Regions from separate parts of the Delftia sp. BGA-UO-ETr-SB1 genome, predicted to be linked through region 2. Evidence: predicted binding sites of a transcription regulator. Region 2 holds the regulator's gene; the other holds the start of a gene.
The links. Region 2 encodes NrdR, which represses ribonucleotide reductase genes. Its sites were predicted from a motif close to CACNANATNTNGTG; they were not measured.
Positions count from the first base shown of each region.

Region 1: AC57B5_RS14570 (ribonucleoside-diphosphate reductase subunit alpha) is a predicted target of NrdR. The motif match lies at 3,406-3,419, and genes of this name have one in related genera.

Region 1 covers NZ_JCAQOW010000005.1:965,165-977,243, forward strand. The annotation lists gene AC57B5_RS14555 (sensor histidine kinase) at 1-837, shown strand, start outside; gene AC57B5_RS14560 (sigma-54-dependent transcriptional regulator) at 837-2,393, shown strand; gene ampD (1,6-anhydro-N-acetylmuramyl-L-alanine amidase AmpD) at 2,380-3,015, shown strand; gene AC57B5_RS14570 (ribonucleoside-diphosphate reductase subunit alpha) at 3,545-6,466, shown strand; gene AC57B5_RS14575 (ribonucleotide-diphosphate reductase subunit beta) at 6,673-7,764, shown strand; gene AC57B5_RS14580 (hypothetical protein) at 7,942-8,808, shown strand; gene AC57B5_RS14585 (carbohydrate kinase family protein) at 8,906-9,808, opposite strand; gene AC57B5_RS14590 (zinc-ribbon and DUF3426 domain-containing protein) at 9,844-11,217, opposite strand; gene prmA (50S ribosomal protein L11 methyltransferase) at 11,293-12,079, opposite strand, start outside.
Region 2 covers NZ_JCAQOW010000006.1:1,893,019-1,905,097, reverse strand. The annotation lists gene AC57B5_RS27320 (DUF349 domain-containing protein) at 1-2,145, opposite strand, end outside; gene AC57B5_RS27315 (DUF748 domain-containing protein) at 2,300-6,118, opposite strand; gene AC57B5_RS27310 (transglycosylase SLT domain-containing protein) at 6,888-7,799, shown strand; ZMP/ZTP riboswitch at 7,937-8,112, shown strand; gene glyA (serine hydroxymethyltransferase) at 8,147-9,394, shown strand; gene nrdR (transcriptional regulator NrdR) at 9,417-9,872, shown strand; gene aroC (chorismate synthase) at 9,939-11,036, opposite strand; gene AC57B5_RS27290 (helix-turn-helix domain-containing protein) at 11,236-11,733, shown strand; gene AC57B5_RS27285 (CBS domain-containing protein) at 11,884-12,079, opposite strand, start outside.

The DNA of each region.
Region 1 (12,079 bases), on a different contig from region 2:
GACGCCGCCGACGCGGCCGAGCCCGCGCTGCTGCAGCAGCTGTGCGTGGTCTTTTTGCATGATCTGCGCGAGATGGAGGCGCGGCTGCGCACGGAAAAGCTGGCCTCCATGGGCCGCATGTCGGCCGCCGTGGCCCACGAGATCCGCAATCCGCTGGCCGCCATCACCCAGGCCAATGCCCTGCTGGCCGAGGATCTGGCGCAGGACCCGGCCCAGCAGCAGCTGTGCCGCATCGTGGGCCAGAATGCCGAGCGCCTGGCACGCATCGTCGAGGACGTACTCAACATCGCCCGGGCCCAGCAGCACATTGGCGAGGCGCATGCCGGTCTGCTGGCCCTGGACCAGCATGTGGCCCAGGTTTGCCAGGAATGGCAGGCCCAGGGCCAGCCCGCGCACAGCATCCAGCTCCTGCTGGACGCCAGGGACAAGACCGTGGTGTTCGATGGCGAGCATCTGCGCCGCATCCTGGTGAACCTGCTGGACAACGCCCGGCGCTACCGCAGCAACGCCCACGAGCCACACACACTGCAGGTGCTGACCGGCGCGCCGGCCGGCGGCCAGATCTGGCTACAGGTCTGGAGCGACGGCGCCGCGCTGGAGCCCACGGTGCAACGCCATCTGTTCGAGCCCTTCTTCTCTTCGGAAAGCCGCTCCAGCGGCCTGGGCCTGTATATCTGCCGCGAGCTGTGCCAGCGCTACGATGCCAGCATCAGCTACCAGAGGCTGTCGCGGCCCACGCCGCACGGCCCTGTCGAGGGCAATGCCTTCAGCATCGTGTTCCGTGCCGGCCCGGCCTCGGCCCTGCCGGCCTCCCTGTTTGATCAGATTGTGGTGTGATGCCTTTGAACTCCCTGCCCGCTGCCGCATCGATCCTTGTCGTGGACGACGAGCCGGATCTGCGCACCCTCTATGAACTGACCCTTCTGCGCGAAGGCTACCGCGTGGAAACCGCCGCCAGCGTGGGCGAGGCGCGCGAGCAGCTGCAGACCCAGCGCTTCGACGTGGTCATCACCGACATGCGCCTGCCCGACGGCATGGGCATGGAGCTGCTGCAGGACCTGCGCAGCCAGCAGCGACGCGAGCGCTGCGTGGTCATGACGGCCTACGGCTCCGCCGAGAACGCCGTCGAGGCCCTGCGCTCAGGCGCCTTCGACTACCTGACCAAGCCCGTGGACCTCAAGCAGTTCCGCCTGGTCGTGGCCTCGGCCGCCCAGGGCGTGGGCGGTGTGCCGGCCCCGGGCGTGATGCCGGCGCGCAGCCCTTCGGCCGCTCCCGCCGCCAGCCCGGTGCTCAACGGCAGCGGCGCACTGGACGCCATGGTCGGCGAGTCGCCCGCCATGCAGGCCGTCAAGCAGCGCATTGCCAAGGTGGCGCGCGGCATGGCGCCGGTGCTGGTGCATGGCGAGTCAGGCACAGGCAAGGAGCTGGTGGCCCGCGCGCTGCATGCCTGCAGCCAGCGCGCCCATGGCCCCATGGTGGCCGTGAACTGCGGCGCAATTCCCGAAAACCTGCTGGAAGCCGAGTTCTTCGGCGCGCGCAAGGGCTCCTATACCGGCGCCACCCAGGACCGCGACGGCTACTTCCAGGCTGCGCGCGGCGGCACCTTGTTTCTGGACGAGATCGGCGACCTGCCCCTGGCCATGCAGGCCAAGCTGCTGCGCGCCATCCAGGAGCGCCGCGTGCGCCCCCTGGGCTCCGCACAGGAGGAAGCGGCCGATGTACGCATCGTCAGCGCCACCCACCGCGACCTGGCTGCCGATGTGCAGCAGGGGCGCTTCCGGCAGGACCTGTACTACCGCCTCAATGTCATCGAGGTACTGCTGCCCCCGCTGCGCGAGCGCCGCGAAGACCTGCCTGCCCTGTGCCGCGCCCTGCTGGCACGGCTGTCGCAGGAATCCGGCCTGCCCATGCCCGAGATCGACGAGCGCTCTGTGCAGCAGATCGCCCGCCTGCCCCTGCCCGGCAATGTGCGTGAACTGGAGAACCTGCTGCACCGCGCCATCACGCTGGGCGAGGACGGGCCGCTGCGCATAGATCCCGAGATGCAGCTGCCCTGCGGCACGCCGCCCGCACCGCCTGCACCGCCCACCCCGCCTGCATCCGCCTCGCCCTCTCCTTCGCTCTCGCCTTCACGCCCCCTGCCGCCAGGCGGCCCGCTATCGCCAGAGCCAGCCGATGCCGACCTGCCCCGTGACCTGCAGGCCTGGCTGGACGAGCGCGAGCGCGGCATCCTGGTGCAGGCGCTGCAGGAAAACGGCTTCAACCGCACGGCCACCGCCGCGCGCCTGGGCCTGAGCCTGCGCCAGATCCGCTACCGCATCGACCGGCTGAACATCGCCCTGCCCGGCGATGCCAGCGCCGAGGCGGACGGAGGCGGCCATGGCGAGTCCTGATCCACAGGCGCAAGCCACCCATGCCCCGGCCTGGACCTGGCAAGGCGGCTGGCTGCAGCAGGCCCGCCACCTGCCCTCGCCCAACTTTGGCGAGCGCCCGGCCCAGGCGCTGGTCGATCTGGTCGTCGTGCACTCCATCAGCCTGCCCCCCGGCGAGTACGGCACGGGTGCGGTCCAGCAACTGTTCACCAACCAGCTCGACTGGGACGCCCATCCTTACTACCAGGGGATACGCGGCCTGGAGGTGTCGGCGCATTTCTTCATCACGCGCCAGGGCGAGGTCTGGCAGTTTGTGGATTGCGATGCGCGCGCCTGGCATGCAGGCGCTTCCTGCTGGCGGGGCCGCGACCGCTGCAACGACGACTCCATCGGCATAGAGCTTGAAGGCCTGGAGGGCCTGCGGTTCGAGCCGGCCCAGTACGCGGCGCTCGATGCCCTGTGCAACGCCATCGCGGCCCGCTACCCCGTGGCCCATCTCGCAGGCCATGAGCACATCGCGCCGGGCCGCAAATGCGATCCGGGCGCAGGCTTCGACTGGCACCGGCTGCGCGGGCTGCTGGCCCATCACCCCGCCACGGCGAACTGGCAGCTGCCACCGGGCGCGGGCCAGCCCTCCACGTAAGCGCACACCCTCATCGCAGGCACCGCCAGGTCTTGCGCAAAATCCCGCTTGTCCACAGGCAGAGGACAAAGGGTCTGTCAATCCAGAAAGCAACCGATGTGGCGCGCCCGGCGCATGCAGCGGCTGCCTGATCATTTTTTACAAATTCACGCATGTGTCGCAGCCCCACTGTCCATGGGGCTTTCAGCGGTCCGACCGGCGCAGGGCCAAGGCTGCAGCGGCTTGCGGCGGACCATCGCCCGCAAGCCACGGCGCAGCGGGCCTTTGCTGCTATTGGCTTGTAGGTTGCGCACCCGTTTGGCGCAGCGCAAACAGCGGTTTTCCGGCCGTGAGTACCCCGTGTACATGAGACGGCGATACACTACAGGTAGTGCCCAGAAGCACGCTGGACACCATATCTAGTGTTCACAAGCTGTGCACACCCTGTGAAAACGGTGTGTACATCCGACCCCGATTCCATCTCCCAGCAAGCCTGCCCCAAGTGCAGGTCCGCGTCCGTTCCATCCACAAACACCCGTTGAGGAAACTCATGCAAGAAGCACTGAATTCTTTGGCTCCCGCTGCGCACGGTGATGCTGCCAATCCTTCCTCCGCCCATCACCTGTCCGTGCAGGACGGCTACCAGATCATCCGCCGCAGCGGCGATGTGGTGCCCTTCACGCCGCAAAAGATCGCCGTCGCTCTGACCAAGGCCTTCCTGGCCGTGCGCGGCGCCCAGGGCGCGGCCTCCGCCAGCGTGCGCGAGACCGTGGACGAGCTGACCCAGGCCGTGGTTCGCGCACTGCTGCGCTCGCGTCCGGGCGGCGGCACCTTCCATATTGAAGATGTGCAGGACCAGGTCGAACTGGGCCTGATGCGCGGCGGCCACCACGACGTGGCGCGCGCCTACGTGCTGTACCGCGACCGCCGCAACCAGGAACGTGCCGAGCAAAAGAAGGCCGCCGAGGCCGCAGCGGTTGCCGCCGCCGCACCGGCGCCCGTGCTGCATGTGACCGACAACGGCCAGCGCGTGCCGCTGGACCAGGCCCGCCTGCTGGCGCTGATCGAGGCGTCCTGCCGCAACCTCAACGCCGATATCCAGGCCGCCCCCATCGTCGCCGAGACGCTGCGCAACCTGTACGACGGCGTGCCGATCGAAGAAGTCTTCAAGGCCTCCATCCTGGCCGCCCGCACGCTGATCGAGAAAGACCCCGACTACACCTACGTCACCGCCCGCCTGCTGCTGCACACGATCGTGCGCGAGGTCATGGGCCGTGACGTGCACCCGGCCGACATCCAGGCGGCCTACGCAGAGTACTTCCCCGGCTTCATCCGCAAGGGCGTGGACAACGAGCTGCTCAACCCCGAGCTGCTGAACTACGACCTGCCCCGCCTGGCTGCCGCCATCAAGGCCGAGCGCGACGAGCAGTTCGACTACCTGGGCCTGCAGACCCTGTACGACCGCTACTTCCTGCACGTGCGCAAGACGCGCATCGAGCTGCCCCAGTCCTTCTTCATGCGCGTGGCCATGGGCCTGGCGCTGCAGGAAGAGGACCGCAATGCACGCGCCATCGAGTTCTACGAGCTGCTGTCGTCCTTCGACTTCATGAGCAGCACGCCCACGCTGTTCAACAGCGGCACGCTGCGCTCGCAGCTGTCTTCCTGCTACCTGACCACGGTGCCCGACGATCTGGACGGCATCTATGAGTCCATCAAGGAAAACGCCCTGCTGTCCAAGTTCGCCGGCGGCCTGGGCAACGACTGGACGCGCGTGCGCGCCCTGGGTTCGCGCATCAAGGGCACGAACGGCGAGTCGCAGGGCGTGGTGCCCTTCCTCAAGGTGGTCAACGACACGGCCGTGGCCGTGAACCAGGGCGGCAAGCGCAAGGGCGCCGTCTGCACCTACCTGGAGACCTGGCACCTGGACATCGAGGAATTCCTCGAACTGCGCAAGAACACCGGCGACGACCGCCGCCGCACGCACGACATGAACACGGCGAACTGGATTCCCGACCTGTTCATGAAGCGCGTCATGGAAAAGGGCCACTGGACCCTGTTCTCGCCCTCCGATGTCGGCGACCTGCACGACCTCTTCGGCGCCGCCTTCGAGCACGCCTACACGGCCTACGAAACCAAGGCCGACAACGGCGAACTCAAGCTGTTCAAGCGCATCCCGGCCATGGACCTGTGGCGCAAGATGCTGTCCATGCTGTTCGAGACCGGCCACCCCTGGGTCACCTTCAAGGACCCCTGCAACGTGCGCTCGCCCCAGCAGCACGCCGGCGTGGTGCACTCGTCCAACCTGTGCACCGAGATCACGCTGAACACCAGCGACACCGAGACCGCCGTCTGCAACCTGGGCTCGGTCAACCTGGCGCGCCACATCGTCGATGGCGCCATCGACCACGGCAAGCTGCGCAAGACCATCACCACGGCCATGCGCATGCTGGACAACGTGATCGACATCAACTACTACGCCGTGCAGAAGGCCAAGGACTCCAACCTGCGCCACCGCCCCGTGGGCCTGGGCCTGATGGGCTTCCAGGATGCGCTCTATGAAATGCGCATCGCCTACGCCAGCGACGCGGCCGTCGAGTTCGCCGACCAGTCGATGGAAGCCATCTGCTACTACGCCTACTGGGCCTCCACCGAGCTGGCCAAGGAACGCGGCCAGTACTCCAGCTACAAGGGCTCGCTGTGGGACCAGGGCATCCTGCCGCTGGACACGCTGAACCTGCTGGAGAAGGCACGCGGCGGCTATGTGGAAGTGGACCGCTCCTCGCGCCTGGACTGGGATGCCCTGCGCGCCAAGATCGGCCAGCACGGCATGCGCAACTCCAACTGCGTGGCCATCGCGCCTACGGCGACCATCTCCAACATCGTCGGCGTCGATGCCTCCATCGAGCCCTCGTTCGGCAACCTGTCGGTCAAGTCCAACCTGTCCGGCGAGTTCACCGTCATCAACCAGTACCTGGTGCGTGACCTGAAGCGCCTGGGCCTGTGGGACGACGTGATGGTCATGGACCTCAAGCACTTCGACGGCTCGCTGCGCCCCATCGACCGCGTGCCCCAGGACGTCAAGAGCCTGTACGCCACCGCCTTCGAGGTCGAGCCCACCTGGCTGGTCGAGGCCGCTGCGCGCCGCCAGAAGTGGATCGACCAGGCCCAGAGCCTGAACATCTACATGGCCGGTGCATCGGGCAAGAAGCTGGACGACACCTACAAGCTGGCCTGGCTGCGCGGTCTGAAGACCACCTACTACCTGCGCACCACCAGCGCCACCAACATCGAGAAGTCCACGGTGCAAAGCCGCGTGCTCAACGCCGTGCCCTCGGCCGCCGCCGCACAGCCTGCCGCCGTGAACACCTCCAGCGCCCTGGAAGCCGCGGCAGCCGCCGCGCGCGCCCAGGCACCGGCGACGGACATCAAGTTCTGCGCCATCGACGATCCCGGCTGCGAAGCCTGCCAGTAAGCCGCGCAGCGCGGGGCCTCGCCACGGCGCAGGCCCCGCGCCCTGCCCGCCAGCCAGCGCCATGCGCAGGATCTTCGCCATGGACCTTGGGCCTGCTCAACACGCCAGGCCACCCATGGTCCTACATTGACCGGAGCAGAAAGAGAGGACTCTTTCGCACCGAATGAACTGAACATATGCCCCAGGGCATGCCGGAGAAATTTGCAATGCTGACCTTTGACGACGACGCCACCCTCTCGAACACGCCCAGCGGCGCGGAGGCTGCGCCGAGCACCACACACAAGCGCGTGAATGCCGCCGACAAGCGCATCATCAATGCCAAGACCGACGTCAATCAGCTGGTGCCGTTCAAGTACAAGTGGGCCTGGGAAAAGTACCTGGCCACCTGCGCCAACCACTGGATGCCGCAGGAAGTGAACATGAACCGCGACATCGCCCTGTGGAAGGACCCCAACGGTCTGACCGAGGACGAGCGCCGCATCATCAAGCGCAACCTGGGTTTCTTCGTGACGGCCGATTCGCTGGCCGCCAACAACATCGTGCTGGGCACCTACCGCCACATCACGGCGCCCGAGTGCCGCCAGTTCCTGCTGCGCCAGGCCTTCGAGGAAGCCATCCACACCCACGCCTACCAGTACATCGTGGAGTCGCTGGGCCTGGATGAGGGCGAGATCTTCAACGCCTATCTCGAAGTCCCCTCCATCCGCGACAAGGACGAATTCCTGATCCCCTTCATCGAAGCGATCATGGACCCCGCCTTCAAGACCGGCACCTTCGAAACCGACCAGACCCTGCTCAAGTCGCTGATCGTTTTCGCCTGCCTGATGGAGGGCCTGTTCTTCTACGTGGGCTTCACGCAGATCCTTGCGCTGGGCCGCCAGAACAAGATGACCGGCGCCGCCGAGCAGTACCAATACATCCTGCGCGACGAGTCCATGCACTGCAACTTCGGCATCGACCTGATCAACCAGCTCAAGCTCGAAAATCCACAGCTGTGGACACCCGAATTCAAGGAAGAAATCACGGCGCTTTTCGTCAAGGCCGTCGAGCTGGAATACCGCTACGCAGAGGACACCATGCCGCGCGGCGTGCTCGGAATGAACGCATCGATGTTCAAGGGCTACCTGCGCTACATCGCCAACCGCCGCGCCACGCAGATCGGCCTTGAGGCCCTGTTCCCCAACGAGGAAAACCCGTTCCCCTGGATGAGCGAGATGATCGATTTGAAGAAGGAACGTAACTTCTTTGAGACACGCGTCATCGAGTATCAAACCGGCGGCGCACTTTCCTGGGATTAATCGCTTCTCTGCAGGCACAATGCGAACCATGACGCGCTTCACGCTTTTGCAATACCGATGGTGTTGCGGCGTGGGGCGTCTCCGTGTTCATTGCGATGCGTCACTCCACATCGCTTTGGATCGCTTCGGAGCCCCGTACCCCGAAGTGTTTTGTGCAAATCAACGAAGGAGAAGATGATGGCAACTGCGAAGAAGACGGCCTCCACCAAGGCCCCCACCGACAAGAAGACCACTGCCAAAAAGGCGGCTGCTCCCAAGGCTGAAACCGTGAAGAAAACCACGGCCACTGCCAAGGCAGCACCCGTCAAGAAGGCTGCTGCCCCTGCTGTGAAGAAGGCTGCAGCTCCTGCTGCCAAGAAGGCCGCTGCACCTGCTGCAAAGAAGGCTGCCGCTCCTGCCAAGAAGGCTGCTGCTCCTGCTGCGAAGAAGGCTGCCGCTCCTGCCAAGAAGGCTGCTGCTCCTGCTGCGAAGAAGGCTGCCGCTCCCGCCAAGAAGGCTGCTGCTCCTGCTGCGAAGAAGGCTGCCGCTCCCGCCAAGAAGGCTGCTGCTCCTGCTGCAAAGAAGGCCGCCGCTCCTGCCAAGAAGGCTGCTGCTCCTGCTGCAAAGAAGGCTGCCGCTCCCGCCAAGAAGGCTGCTGCTCCTGCTGCAAAGAAGGCTGCCGCTCCCGCCAAGAAGGCTGCTGCACCTGCCGCAAAGAAGGCCGCTGCTCCTGCCAAGAAGGCCGCTGCTCCCGCTGCCACAAAGGCTGCTGCACCTGCCGCGAAGAAGGCCGCGGCTCCCGCCAAGAAGGCTGCCGCTCCTGCTGCTGCCAAGAAGCCCGCTGCAGCTGCCAAGCCTGCCGCAGCGCCCGCCAAGGCCGCAGCAGCTCCTGCCGCTCCCGCCAAGAAGGCTGCAGCCCCGAAGAAGGCCGCTGCCCCCAAGAAGGCCGCAGCAGCTCCCGCCGCTGCCGCGCCTGCAGCTCCCGCTGCCGCACCCGCGCCCATCGCGCAAACCCGCCTGGCTCCCCAAGCCGCATGGCCCTTCCCCACAGGCAACAAGCCCTGAGACTTTTCCGGTCTCAAAGCAAAAAGCCCGGCTCTTTGGAGTCGGGCTTTTTTCATTGTGAAGCCGGCGGCTGCACCGCCGGCCGGTGATCCCGGCTTCAGGGCTGGGCGAAGTCCAGCACGTAGTTCTGCGGGCCACGGCTGGCAATCTTGAGCGCACCCAGGCGGTTGCCCAGTTCGGCGCAACGCACCAGGTCCCAGCCACGCTCCAGGCCGAACAGCATGGCGCCACGCCATGCGTCACCACATCCCGTGGGATCGACCACGGCGGTGGGCTGCACCGGCGCCACCAGGGTCTTGGCGCCTTGCACCCAGACCTCGCAGCCCTCTGCCCCCAGCGTCACCACCAGGCCTTGCACCTGCCCGGAAATCTGCTCCAGGCTCCAGCCCGTGCGCTCGCTGAGCATGCGGGCCTCGTAGTCGTTCACGGCCACCCAGTCAGCCTGCTCGATGAAGCTGCGCAGCTCCTGTCCATCGAACATGGGCAGGCCCTGACCTGGATCGAACACAAAGGGAATGCCGGCCGCCTTGAACTGCTGGGCATGCTCGAGCATGGCCTGGCGGCCATCGGGCGCAATGATGCCCACGCGCACCTGCTCCTTGAGCTCTGGCGTGATGCGGTTGCCGTGGGCCTGCATCATGGCGCCCGGGTGGAAGGCCGTGATCTGGTTGTTGTCACGGTCCGTCATGATCATGCACTGGGCCGTGTGCGTGTCCTGCAGCTGGCCGATGTGCGCGGTCTGCACGCCCAGTTCGTCGAGGCGCTGCACATAGTCGGCGCCGTCGCTGCCCACCATGGCCATGGGCCAGGCATCACCGCCCAGCAAGCGCAGGGCGTAGGCGATGTTGCCCGCGCAGCCGCCGAAATCGCGGCGCAGCGTGGGCACCAGGAAGGACACATTGAGGATGTGCAACTGGTCAGGCAGGATCTGGTCGGCAAACCTTCCCTCGAAGGTCATGATGTTGTCGAACGCAAGCGATCCGCAGATGAGAGCGGCCATGGTGTGTCTCGGCTTTCTTGAAAAGTCAGGGGGATTCAGGGATAAAAAACCAGGGCGCGATAGCCGGCCACGGCCGCCTCCAGGCCTTGCACTTCGACCGGGGCCGTCACGCTCCACTCGCCATGGCCCTCGATCTGCGCGGGCGCGCCGAACTGGTCAAGCCGGATCACGCGCCGCAGCAGCAGCTTGTCCTGGGCATCGGTGAGCGTGAGTTCGACAGCGGGCATGGCCACGGGGAAGTCGGAACGGTTCTCCAGGCTCAGGCTCCACTGGTACTGGCCGCTGCGCGGCAACTGCCGAAAGCCCGAACTGCCGATCACCACGTCGCCGATCTGGCGGCGTGGCTGCAGCTCGCAGCCCGCCATGGCGCACAGGGCCTGCAGCGCGGGCGCCAGCGAAGGATGCTGCACGGCCAGCGCATCGCGCTGGCCCCACATGACCTGGCCTGCCAAGGCGCCCACGCCCAGCAGGCTGCCCAGCACAAGCGCCACGCGCACGGCAGGCCGGCGCCAGAAGGCCTTGCGCCGCGCCTGGCGCACAAAGCCGGGCTCGGCCTCGGGCAGCGCGGCAGCAGCCTCACCGCTGCCCTCGCCATCGCTGTCCGGCCAGCGGGAGAACTCCGGCGAAGGCACGGAGGCCTGCGCCTGCGGCTCCGATTCCCGGAGCAGGCCGGTTGGCACGGACGGCGCAGGCGCATCGGACGACTTGTCGGATGGCTTGCCAGATGCCTTATGGGGCCGTGTGAACGGCGCGCTTTCCTCATCCTTTGCCGGTGCGGGCACAGGAGCCGCAGTGTCAGGCTCGGGTCCGAGCAGGCCGTCAACGGCCTGCTCGGCCTGGGCAGCGGGCGGGGACTTCGGCGCTGCCCGGGACGCAGCCAGGATCTCGTCCACCAGCGACGCTCCAGGCAGCGCGCTGCCCGACTCTTCGGCGGCGCTGGCGGAGGGGTCCTTCGCGGTCACAGGGTACGAAGGCGGGGCCTCTGGAGCCGGCACCTCGGCCGGCGGCATGGACGGCGAAGGCTCGGCCCTGGCAGCCGCAGCCGTGGTTGCGGTGGATACCGCAGGTGCGGCAGGCACAGAGGGTGCAACAGGTGCAGCAGGCCCCGATGCGGCCCGCCCCGGCAATCCGCTCGGCGCCGTCGGCAGCCACATGGATTCCCTGAATTCGCGGATGTCATCGTCCTCGAATTCGGCAGGGTTGTGCGATGCCCCGCCAGCCACCGGAGTGCCGGCCACCGAGGTGCCGGCCGCGTTCACAGGTGCCGTGGGCAGGGGCTGCAGGTCCTCGGAGGCATCGAACACTTCATGGCAGACGCCGCAGCGCACCCACCCCTGCGAAATTCGCAGCTGGTCGGCCACCACTTTGAAGCGGGTTCCACAGGCAGGACAGCGGGTGACTTGGCTCATCAGCGATCGATTGTAGGCAGCTGCTCGCGGCCCGCGCCACGAAGGCGGCGGCCGCGCGGGGACTCGGGCCGGAAATCAGGCCGCGCGGCGCGCGGTCATCAGGATCCAGCCATCTTCGCTGTCGGCCACTTCCAGCGCCAGGTACGGCGCATAGGCCTCCTTGAGCTCGTCGGCCTGGCGCTCCAGGATACCGGCCAGCACCAGGCTTCCACCCGCTGCCACGCGGCCGCACAGCAGCGGCGCCAGCACCTTGAGCGGCGTGGCCAGGATGTTGGCCAGCACGGTGCGGTATTCGCCGTTGCCGGCATCGGGCAGGCCCGCCTTCAGTTGCACGGCGTTGGCATCGGCGTTGTAGCGCGTGGACTCCACGGCTGCCGGGTCGATGTCAACCGCGTCGATGTCGGTGGCACCGAACTTGGCCGCGCCAATGGCCAGGATGCCCGAGCCGCAGCCATAGTCCAGCGTGCGGCCAAGACTGCCTTGCGGCTGGCGGGCGATCCAGCGCAGGCACATGCGTGTGGTCGGGTGCGTGCCCGTACCAAAGGCCAGGCCCGGGTCCAGGCGGATGCTCACGCGCGCCTCGGGCGGCAGCTCGTGCCAGGTGGGAACAATCCAGAATTCGTGCGTGATGTCCACCGGGGCGAACTGCGACTGCGTCAGGCGCACCCAGTCCTGCTCCGGCACCTGCTTGACGGCGATGATGCTGCAGCCCTCGAAGAAGTCCTGGGGCAGCAGCAGATCACGCGCCTCTTCGGCCGCTTGCTGCGAGGGGAACAGCGCCACCAGGCGGCTGCGCTGCCAGCCGTCCTTGGGCGGCGGCATGCCGGGCTCGCCAAACAGGGCTTGCTCGGCCTCGGTCTGC
Region 2 (12,079 bases):
GCTGAAACGGCCACTGTCGCGGCTGTCTCGGCCATCCCGGCCGTCGCGGCCACGGCCACCATCGCGGCGGTCGCCAGGACGGGCAGCACGTGCACTGCCCTCTTCCTTCTTCATGCCAGGACGATCATCGCCGCGCACGGCAACCACGGGGCGCACTGGCACCGGCTTGGCTTCGGATTCTTCCGAACCCGCTGCAGCAGCGGCAGGCTCCTGTGCTGGCTGGGCCGCACTCACGGAAGCATCGGCACGGCCACGCAGCGCTTGCTCCAGAGCCTCCACCGCAGCGCGGATTTGCTGCACATCACCCGAGGTGTTGGCAGCTTCCACGGCCTGCGACGCTTCCAGCACGCGGCGATCATGGTCGCTGAGTGCCACGGCTGCGGCACGAGGGCCCCGCTCGGTGCCCTTGCGGTTGAAGGCTTCGTCCAGTGGCTTGCGGAAGGCATCCCAGAGCTTTTGCTCGTGCTTGCGGTCCAGAGGCACGGCCTGCGCCTCGGCCTGCCAGCGCTGCTGCAGGGCCTTGACGGCGTCGATGCGCAAGTTGGGCGCTGCGCCCAGCGCCGTGGCCTCGTCGATCATGGCGTGGCGACGCTGCAGGCTGGCTTTTTGCGCGGCATGCAACGGAGCCTCGGCCAGGGCCATGGCCTGCTTGAACTGGGGTTGCAGTTCGGCAAACAGCTTCTCGCCGATGTGGCCGCTTTCACGCCAACGTTCAGCGAACTGGCGCAGTGCGCGCGCCGCGCCCTTGAGATCTTCGCTGGCGGTCTGCTGTGCTGCCCAGGCCTTGATCTCTTCGATCAGCGCCAGGCGCTGTGCCTTGGACTGGGTGGTTTCGGTGCGCAGCTTGTCGTGCCAGGACTCGACCACCTTGTGGGCCGTGTTGCAGGCTTCGTCAAACTTCTTCCACAGTGCGTGGTTGGCTGCGCTGCCCTGATCGGCCAGCTTCCATTGCTCGCGCAGGCTGCGCAGCGATTCCTGGATCTTGCGGCCACCCAGCGCCTGGCCTTCAGGGCGATTCAGCAGGGCTTCGGCCTTGGCAACCAGTTCCTCGCGCAGCTTGTCGGCGTTCTGGCGCGGCCAGCCTTCGGACTCGCCAGCTGCCAGAAGGGCCTCATGCACCTTGGTGACCAGTGCATCGTCCACCAGACGGCCATGGGCCTTGATGGCGGCGCGCACGGCCTGCACGGCGGCGGAACCCGCCTTGCTTTCACCGGCAGCCGTCTCGGCCTGGAGCTGCTCCAGCGCCTGGGTCAGTGCACTGCTGGCGGCAGCCACTTGCTCAGGCGATGTCTTCGCCTTGGGCTGGGCTGTGCTGCGGGCAGCAGGAGCGGGCTTGGACGGCTCGGCAGCCGCTGCCTCGGGAGGCAGGCCACGCGCCACGCGCAGCTCATCGGCCCACACGGGCACGGTGGGCAGCGGAGCGGCTTCGTCGGCGGCGGCAGCTTCGGTCAGCGCCAGTGCAGACTGGAAGGCCTCCCAGACCAGGATCAGCTGTGCGCTGGCGGCTTCCAGCTGGGGCGGGAAACGTCCGTCCACGCTGGCCCAGTTGTCATCGCCAGTCAGTTCGCCGGCCTGCTCCTGCCAACGGGCCACGTCGGCGCGCAGGTTGTCGAGCACAGCCTGGGCATCGCGCCAGGGCTTGGTGGACAGGACCTCGATGCGCTGAGCCAGCAAAACGGCCACTTCGCGCTGGACCTGCACGCGGTGCTGCAGCTCCTCGATGGCCTTGACACGCTCGGCCAGCTGGGCCTTGTGCTGCGACAGAGGTTCACGCGACAGCGGAGCGCCCGCCTTGGCGGCGTCGCGCTGCCAGGCGATGGCGTCGGCGGCATTGAAGGGCGATGCGACCAGCAGCGCCTGGGCCTTTTCAGCCCACTCCACTGCGATCTTTTCCTGGTCCTTGGTGCGGCGGATCTCGTCCAGGCGCTCACGCACGGCACGGGCCGCGCCCTTGTCGCGCGCGCTCAGTTCCTTGAGGACGTCCTGCAATTGCTCGACCGAAGGCTGGGTTGCCAGCCAGTCGCGGATGCGCGCGGCGCGATCACCCGAGGTTTCGGCGGAGAAGGCACCGCCCGTGAGCACATCCAAGGGGTGTTGTTCGGGATTCTTGGCAGAAGCAGGGCTCACTTCAGGTGCATCGGACATGGTGCTGCGGGGGGAAAGAGAAGACATGAATCAATCGTTGAATGTCTGGCTGCCGCGGGCCGCCAGACGCGGCCGGCCAGGCCGCATGCGGGCATGCTAGCCGGACCGGGAAAACCATATTCTCGCCGTTATTTGAAGCGGAGCCAAAACCGGGCTACTGCGTGGACAGGCTGAGCTGGGCGCGCGGACTCCATTCCTGGTCGTCGGAGTCCAGTTTTGGAGCCCCCAGAAACAGGCGTTCAAGCGGCAACTGCTGCTGGGCAAGGTAGTCGCGCACGGCCACGGCGCGGGCCAGCGCCAGTTCGCGCATGGCATCGTCGGGCACGGCAATCTGCTCCAGCAGCAGACTGCGCATCTGGTCGGTGGGCAGGTCCTTGGCCATGCCGATGACATTGCGCGGCTTGGCAAAGTCTGCGCGACTGTACAGCGCCTTGGTCAAGGCCGGCACTTCGGAGGCGGGCAACTCGGTCACGGACTCTGCCGATTTGCCGTCGCGCAGCACCTGGCGGCGTTTCTGGGCGAGCAGCAGGCGATCGAGCTCCGCCTGCTTCCAGGCCTCTTTGTCCTGCGCCTCGCGCGCCTCGCCGATCACGGTGAGCTTGAGGGCCGGGCGATCCTTGAGGGAGGCAACCACCTTGTCCAGGCTCTCGCGGGCCTTGCCGTCGATCTGGGCACGCCCCGGCGCAAAGGCCACCACGCCCGATTCGCTGCCGCCCCCAAAAGCGCCCGACAGCAGCGAGAAAGGCGAGGTGATGGCCTTCATGATCAGGTTGCCAATGATCTTGAAGATGACCGGCGCCAGCCTGAATTGCGGGTCGTTGAGCGAGCCGCTGACCGGCAGGTCCAGGTCGATGACTCCGTTGCGGTCAGCCAACAGCGCCACCGCCAGGCGCACGGGCAGCGAGGCGGGCGCGCCTTCGACGGCTTCGCCGAAAGTGAGCTGATGCAGCACCAGCTTGTTGCGCGCCGTGAGTTGGCCATCGGGCTCGATCTTGTAGTTGACGTCCATGCTGAGCTTGCCGCGCTCGATCCCGTGGCCCGCGTACTTGATGGAGTACGGCGACAGCGGGGGCAGTTCCAGGTCGCGCATCTGGGCACGTATGTCCAGGGCCAGCGGCTTGGCCAGCGGATTGACCTGGCCGGTGATCTCCAGCGAAGCCGTGCCCTGGGCGCGGCCGCGCAGCTCCACATCCGCCAGTTGCGGCGCCTGCTGGCTGGCAGGCTGCTCGGACGAGAAGGCGCTCAGGCGGCCCGCCAGCTCGCTGAGGTCGGCCGAGTAGTTGGGCTGGATGAAGTAGTCGGAGAACTGGACCCTGCCGCCCGTCAGCACAATCGGCCCGATCTTGATGACGGGCGCAGGCCCGGAGGCAGCCTGCGGCGGCGCCGGTTCGGCGGAAGCCGCCGTGCCATCCGCAGCCGGCGTGGCGTTCTGCTCCAGGGACTGCTGGGACTTCGCCGATTTGACGATGTCCTGCAGGTTGATGCGCCCGTTGCGCTGCACGATGACGCGCGCAAAGAAGTCGCTGAGCGCCGTCTCGCGCACGCTCAGGCGCAGCGGCTGGGCAGGCTGCATCTGCAGGTCCAGGCCGCGCACGGCCAGCGTCTTCCAGGCCACGAGTTCATCGCGCAGGCCGAGTCCCAAGGCAACCGACTGGGCCTTGGCCCGGTCGGCCGTGGACTCGCTGAGCACGGCAGCCACGGCACCTGCCGCCGTGCGTGGCGCGCCCTGCCCTGCGGCCTCGCCCGCCGCTTGCACGGGAGAGGCCAGCGCGGAGCGCATGCGCAGATCCACGAGCTCGATATCCCCCTGCACCGCCAGCTCGGGGCCGGCCGGTTGGCTGACAAAGCGCAGTTGTCCGAGGAAATTTCCGTCGGCACGCACCAACTCCACATTGAGCATGTCGGCAAAGTAGGGCTCCAGCGCATGCAGCGGCAGGCTGCGCGCCTGCAATTTGCCCTGAAGCGACAGCGGCGCCAGCCCCAGGTCCCCCCGCAGGCTCAGCGAGCCCGCCTGGACGCGCCGGCCCGAGCCGACCTGGGCGGACAGCTCCAGCGGCGTGGGCGCGGATTTTGCGGCCAGCGGCTCGATGGCGCCCATGCGAAGGCGCAGTGAACCCAGGTCCAGCGACACGGTGCGCGCCGAATCCGCGTTGCGCACGGGCGCTTCGTCACGCAGCGCAATGGCGCCGCCATCGACCTCCACCGCTTGCAGCTTCAGGCCCCAGGGCCGGGACTTGTCCTTGCCGGCGTCCTGCGATGCGGGTGCCGAGGAGGCGGGCGGCAGCCATTGCTCGTACATCCACCGGCCCTGGGCATCGCGCAACACGGCCAGCTGCGGCTTTTGCAGTGCGAGGCGGCCAACGGAGACCTGCTGGCTGGCCAGATTGACCTGCACCTGCTCCAGCTGCAGGTGCGCGATATCGACGGGCGCGGCCTTGTCCTTGAGGCTCAACTGCTCCACGCCCAGCCCGGCCACCTGAACCACCATGGCGGAACCGTTCCAGCCCAGGCCTGCATCGGTGCTCAACAGACCCGTCAGCTCGGGTTTGAGATGGGCGGACAGGTACGGTGCTGCCAGTTGCAGCGGCAATTGCCGCGCGGAGATGGCCAGTTGGCCCTGCTTGTCGGTCAAGGCCCCGCTCAGCTGCAACTCGGCAGGTTTCGCCCCCTCCCCCGCCGATTCGGGCTGCACCTGCATGCTGGCAGCAAGCTGCAGCGGTTGCTCCAGGGGCCAGCGGATATCGCGCACCTGCAACGACAGCTCGCGCGCCTGCAGCGCAGCGCCCGACTTTCCAGCGTCGGGAGCGGCATCGCGCCAGTGCACCGTGGCATTGGCAACGGACAGCCTGTCCAGGCTGACCTTCCACGGCTGGGGCGCGTCGGAGGCAGGCTTTTCCGCTGCCGGCCTGGCATCCGGGGAGGAAGCCCCCCCCATCGCCGTCCAATTGATGCGGCCTTGCGCATCGCGGGCCGCAAAAATCTCGGGAGCGCTCCACTGCACGGACTCCAGCTCCGCAACCGATTGCAGCGGCTGCACGTTCTTGAGCACGGCGGCCAGGCGCTCGAAGCGCAGCAGGGGGGCGCCGTCGCGGTCGTGCAGCTCGGCGCCGGACAGGCTGACCTCCCCGGTGATGCGGACCACGGCCTGCTCGGCCTGCTCAAAGGAGATGTGCAGGTTGGCATCCAGCACACCGGAACGCGGCTTGACAGGCGCGGTGACGGGCACATAGCCCAAATAAGGTGTCAGGTCCACGCCCTGCCAGTTCAGATCGACAGCGGTCTGGCGCTGCTCGGTGAAGGGCGTGCTCTGGGCGCTGGATTCAAACCGGCTGCCGTTGAGCGCAAAGGACAGGTGCGGGAGCACCTTGATCTCGCGCTTGGACTCCAGGTTGCTGATGAATGGTAGGCGCAGCTGCAACTGCTCGAGCATGTGCTGGCGCTGCTGGACCTCGTCCTGCAATTCCACGCGGCCGTCGCGCAGCGCAATGTTGTACAGCGCAAAGCCCACGGGCCTGGAGGGCGGCGTGTCGCCGGGTTCGGCCAGCCTGGCCAGCACATCGTCCACATCGAAATGCCCCAGGCTCTGCTGGGTCAGGCGCAGCACCGGCGCATCGACCTCGATGGCATCCAGCACCGGCGCCAGCCGAAACAGCGACTGGATACTGGCATTGACATAGATGCGGTCGATCTGAAGCTGGGGGGACGAAGATGCAGACGGCACGGACTCCGGCGCCGCGCCTTCCGCCTGGCTCCTGGCAATGCTCAGGTCCCGCAGGGTCAGCTCCAGCGACCAGGGCCGGAACTCCACTGCACCCACACGGACCTGACGGCCCAGCTTGGCCGATGCCTGCTTTTCCAGTTGACTCTTGGCCACAACGGGCACCAGCGCCCACAGCAGCAGCCACAGCAAAAGGAACGCCACAAGGGCGATGGTCAGCCTGCGCAGCCAGCGGTGCTTGAAGAGAGATTGCATGGGGCTCTGGTAACTAGTACAGCCCTCATCCTGGGATACAGGACAGGGCAACGGCTGCATTGCACCAGAAATTGGGGCGGCAGCAACGGCTGGGTCCGCACCACGGCACATTTCTTGACGTTGCGGCCATCCTTGAACGACAAAGCCCGGAAGCCGTGAACCGGCTTCCGGGCTTTACGGCGGGCACAAGTCCCGACCGTTTTCCGCAGTCAAGGAGAGGATGGTCCTTGCTGCTTGGAAGCAAGAGATTGCTTCCAGGAAGGCCGCGGAAGAAGACTTGAACCACGGTGTTCGCACTATCGAACACCACTTTTACCTGTCTTCCACCTTGGCGAGACGACTGCAGGAGCAGTCGCCTCCAATATAGAAGGACGCAGGGTCGGCCTGCCAGTGCTTTTGCATTTCATTGCAATTTCATGACGCACTCTGAAAACGGCGGAAGCGGCGTACATCGGTAGCACGCCACCCGCTCTTCAAGACCTCAAAACTGTGTTTGCATCCATGGTTTGTTATTATTCATTGATCTAAAAAGTTGATTTCATAGTGTTGACCGTGTATTTGGTGAACTCCTAGAATCCGCCAGCGCTCGAATAGAGCGTTTTTTGTTTCTGCTGCCTCACGACTGAGCAGATCCCGCAGGCCTACAACGCAATGGCGCACCAAGCGCCAGCCTCCCGGATCCGCAGCACCCAATCCAGGGTGTCAGCCTCACCGGCCTTCGCTTCGGCGAAGGCCGTTTCGGGTTGGTGCCCCTAGAAAGGAAAAAGCTATGCCAGCGTCAGGAAAATTTTTCGCCGCCGCGCGAACGTTCGCCATCGATGTGGCCAACGGTTTTCTTGCCATCATCCACAACAGCTTCGCCCTGCTGGGCCTTGCTGTGGCCTTCATGGCCATCACCTTGTTCGCCCGCCCTGACCTGCGCGATGCCGGAGAGAGCCAGCTGCGCTCCTGGCTGACCGCTCGCCAGATGGCCGAGCTGGGTGTTCCCGTCGAACTCGCTGCCAGCGATCGGGCGACGGCGACCAATCCCAAGAACCTGCCCAAGGAGCAGGCAGCCGTGGCCTTCTGGCTCAGCAAGAAGTACCGCGTGGCGCCTGAGCCGATCGCGGCACTGGTCAGCGAGGCCTATGACCTGGGCAAGGTCAACCGCCTGGACCCCACGCTGATCCTGGCGATCATGGCCATCGAGTCCAGCTTCAACCCGTTTGCGCAAAGCGCTGTCGGCGCGCAGGGCCTGATGCAGGTGATGACCACGGTGCATACCGACAAGTATGAGAACTTCGGTGGCCAGAATGCTGCCTTCGACCCGGTCAGCAATCTGCGCGTGGGCGTGCGCGTGCTCAAGGAATGCATCGAGCGCGCCGGCTCCATCGAAGGAGGTCTGCGCTACTACGTGGGCGCGGCCAACCTGCCCACCGACGGTGGCTACGCCGCCAAGGTGCTGGCCGAGCACCAGCGCCTGCGCATGGCCGCCGGCCTGCGTGCCGTGCCTTTGATGACTGCCAAGGTCGATCAGCCCCGGCAGGCCGTACAGATCGCCTCCACCAAGCCGGCCACCCCCGTGGCCGAGGCCTCGGGCTCGGCAGCAGCGGCTGCGCCTGCAGCCGTGCCGGTCAGCTCGAGCAACACCTCTGCCCGCTCCGAGCAGGTGGCCCTTCAGTCCCAGGAGCCGGCGCTGTAGCCTGACTTCCCGGCATAGTGAGTGCACAGCTGGCCAAGGCCAGCTTTTTTCATGCCCGATCCAACTGCAGGTGGCCCACGCAAACGCCTTCTGCAACGCCCCTGCCAGGTCTTCGGCGCCACCGGCTCAGCTACACTAGCGGGGTACGCAACTGGCGATAGGCGCAGCCGCTTCACGCACCGCTGCCGCTGACGTGGAAACCAGCAGAAGGCCCGAGAAGGACCACCTTCTGTGAACCACCGGGGAGCGTACCGCCCAGCCTCCATGCGCACGCGGGATCTGGAGTGTTCCGCCGTTCGCCTGGGCAGCCCTTGGCCTCAAGGGAATTTCAAGTTCACAGGACTGCCATGTTTCAACGCACCAATACCGTCGAGAAGGTCGACGCCGAAGTCTTTGCCGCCATCCAGGCCGAGAACCTGCGTCAACAAGAACATATCGAGCTGATCGCCAGCGAGAACTATTGCTCGCCTGCCGTCATGGAAGCCCAGGGCTCCCAGCTCACCAACAAGTACGCCGAAGGCTATCCGGGCAAGCGCTACTACGGCGGCTGCGAGAACGTCGATGTGGTCGAGCAGCTCGCCATCGACCGCGTCAAGAAGCTGTTCGGCGCCGAAGCCGCCAACGTGCAGCCCAACTCCGGCTCCCAGGCCAACCAGGCCGTGCTGATGGCCTTTGCCAAGCCCGGCGACACCATCATGGGCATGAGCCTGGCCGAAGGCGGTCACCTGACGCACGGCATGCCGCTGAACATGTCGGGCAAGTGGTTCAACGTGGTCTCCTACGGCCTGAATGCCGAAGAAGCCATCGACTACGACAAGATGGAAGCGCTGGCGCGCGAGCACAAGCCCCGCATCATCGTGGCCGGCGCATCGGCCTACGCCCTGGCCATCGACTTCGAGCGCTTCGCCAAGATCGCAAAGGAAGTCGGCGCCATCTTCTGGGTGGACATGGCCCACTATGCCGGCCTGATCGCCGCAGGCGTGTACCCCAACCCCGTGCCCCACGCCGACGTGGTCACCACCACCACGCACAAGAGCCTGCGCGGCCCGCGCGGCGGCGTGATCCTGATGAAGGCCGAGCACGAGAAGGCCATCAACAGCGCCATCTTCCCCGGCCTGCAAGGCGGCCCGCTGATGCATGTCATCGCCGGCAAGGCCGTGGCCTTCAAGGAAGCGCTGTCGCCCGAGTTCAAGACCTACCAGGAACAGGTCGTGAAGAACGCCAAGGTTGTCGCGGAAACGCTGACGGCACGCGGTCTGCGCATCGTCTCCGGCCGCACGGAAAGCCACGTCATGCTGGTGGACCTGCGCGCCAAGGGCATCACCGGCAAGGCGGCCGAAGCCGCGCTGGGTGCCGCCCACATGACGATCAACAAGAACTCCATCCCCAACGATCCCGAAAAGCCGATGGTGACCAGCGGCATCCGCGTGGGCACGCCCGCCATGACCACGCGCGGCTTCAAGGAAGAGGAAGCCCGCCTGACAGCCAACCTGCTGGCCGACGTGCTGGAGAACCCCGCCGACGAAGCCAACCTGGCCCGCGTGCGCGCCCAGGTGGCCGAGTTGACGGCCCGCTTCCCGGTCTACGGCGCCTGAGTTGCACGCATAGAGGCCTGCCATGAAGTGCCCGTTCTGTAGCCATCCGGACACCCAGGTCGTGGAGACCCGCGAGGCCGAGGATGGGGGCTTCATCCGCCGCCGCCGCCAGTGCGGCGGCTGCGACAAGCGCTTCACCACCTACGAGCGGCCCGAGGTCAGCTTTCCCGCCATCGTCAAGAAGGACGGGCGACGCATCGAGTACGAGCGCGCCAAGCTGCTGGGCTCGTTCAAGATCGCGCTGCGCAAGCGCCCCGTGAGCACAGAGCAGATCGATGCCGCCATCGAGCGCATCGAGGAGCGGCTGCGCAACCTGGGCGAGCGCGAAGTGCTCTCCAGCCGCCTGGGCGAGATGGTGATGCGCGAGCTCAAGCTGCTCGACAAGGTCGGCTACATCCGCTACGCCAGCGTCTACCGCAGTTTCGAGGATGTGGACGATTTCAAGAACGTCATGGATGAGGTGCGCAATCCCGGCTGATCAGGCCGGCAGGACGCAAGAAAGCCGCCCTTGGGCGGCTTTTTCTTTGGTGGCCTGGCAGTGCTTTCAGGGTGCGGCGGCAGGGATGGGAGCCAAGCCCGAATCCACGTCACCGCACTGTGCGCGGTGGCGCAGCGCATGGTCCATCACCACCAGGGCCAGCAGCGCCTCGGCGATGGGCGCTGCGCGGATGCCGACGCAGGGGTCGTGGCGACCCTTGGTGATGACCTCGGTGCTCTGGCCCTGCACGTCGATGGATTCGCGCGGCGTGATGATGGAACTGGTGGGCTTGATGCCTATGCGCACTTCCAGATCCTGACCCGTGCTGATGCCGCCGACGATGCCACCGGCGTTGTTGCTGCGAAAGCCTTCGGGACTCAGCGAGTCGCCGTGCGTGGTGCCGCGCTGGACCACGCTGTCGAAACCGGCACCGATCTCCACGGCCTTGACCGCGTTCAGGCCCATCATGGCGTAGGCGACGTCGGCATCCAGGCGGTCATACAGCGGCTGGCCCAGGCCCACCGGCATGCCGCTGGCCTGCACGCGCAACGCCGCGCCGCAGGAGTCGCCCGACTTGCGCAGCGCATCCATGTATTCCTCGTATTGGGACACATCGGCCACCGGCGCAAAGAAGGGGTTGTTGCGCACATGCTCCCAGCTCTCGAAGGGCAGGGACAACTCGCCCACCTGGGTCATGCAGGCGCGGAACTCGGTGCCGAACTTTTCCTTGAGCCACTTCCTGGCCACGGCACCAGCGGCCACCGTGGGGGCCGTCAGCCGTGCCGAGGAACGGCCGCCGCCGCGTGGATCACGGATGCCGTATTTCTGGAAGTAGGCGTAGTCGGCATGGCCGGGACGAAAGCTCTGCGCAATGTTGGAGTAGTCCTTGCTGCGCTGGTCGGTATTGCGGATCAGCAGCGCGATCGGCGTGCCCGTGGTGCGGCCTTCGTAGACGCCCGAGAGGATTTCCACCGCATCGGGCTCGTTGCGCTGGGTCACGAACTTGCTGGTGCCGGGACGGCGGCGATCCAGTTCTTGCTGGATATCCGCTTCGTTCAGCGCCATGCCGGGCGGACAGCCGTCGATGACGCAGCCTATGGCCGGGCCATGCGATTCGCCGAAGTTGGTGACAGTGAATAGGGTGCCGAAGGTGTTTCCGCTCATAGGCCGACGATTATGCCCGGGTAGCCCGCAAGCGCCGTGCCCGCGGCGGCGGTGCATTGCGCAGGCAGCCATCGCCCGGCGATAACAAATATAGCTATCGGATTGCAAATATTCATAGTTAAAATTGCAATCCACCCTTTTTCAACCGCCTGCGGATCACCACACAGGCACCAGCCGCAAACTGCGGGAGGTTCGTGAAATGCAGGCCTCTTACGACTCAACGCAAAGCCAGGATCACAGCGACCCTGCGCGCAGCACTCCACCGGCATCGCCAGGCCTTCAGCACAAGGACGAGGAGCAGGACCTTCGCCCCTCGCTGCTGAATGTGCTGCTGACATCGTCCAGCCCTGGCGATTTCAGAACCCGCAACAGGCTTGCCCAGGCCAAGCAGTACATGCGGGCCCGGCTCGACGACCCCGAGCTCAAGCCCTTGCAGGTAGCCCAGGACATGGGCATGTCGCTGCGCAGCCTGGCGCGGCTGTTTGCCACCGAAGGCCTGACCCCTAGCCGCTGGCTCTGGAACGAACGGCTGGCCCAGGCGCACCTGCTGCTTCGGGCAGACAATGCGCGGCGCGTGACCGATGTGGCGCTGGCCTGTGGCTTCACCAGCTTCTCGCACTTCAGCCGTGTCTTCAGACAGGCCTATGACGTGCCGCCCAGCGCCTTGCTCAAGCCCAAACGCCGCCGGGTGCACTGACAGGTCCTGCGGCCCATCCATTCGCTGTTCACGCGACTGTCTGCTTTGCGCCCTGCGCGCAAAGACAAAGGCCTCCGCCGCATTTTGCGTTCGGAGGCCTTGCTGCCCAAAGTGAAATGGTCGAACGGTCGGTAGATATCGACCCGATGATCAGTCCGCGCCCTGGCGCTCGCCCTCGGGCCAGTCGCGGATGTAGGCCTTGAGCATGCGGTTCTCGAAGTTCTGGCTGTCCACCACGGCCTTGGCCACGTCGTACAGGCTGATCACGCCCATGAGCATGCGCTTGTCCATCACCGGCATGTAGCGTGCGTGGCGGTCCAGCATCATGCGGCGCACCTCGTCCATG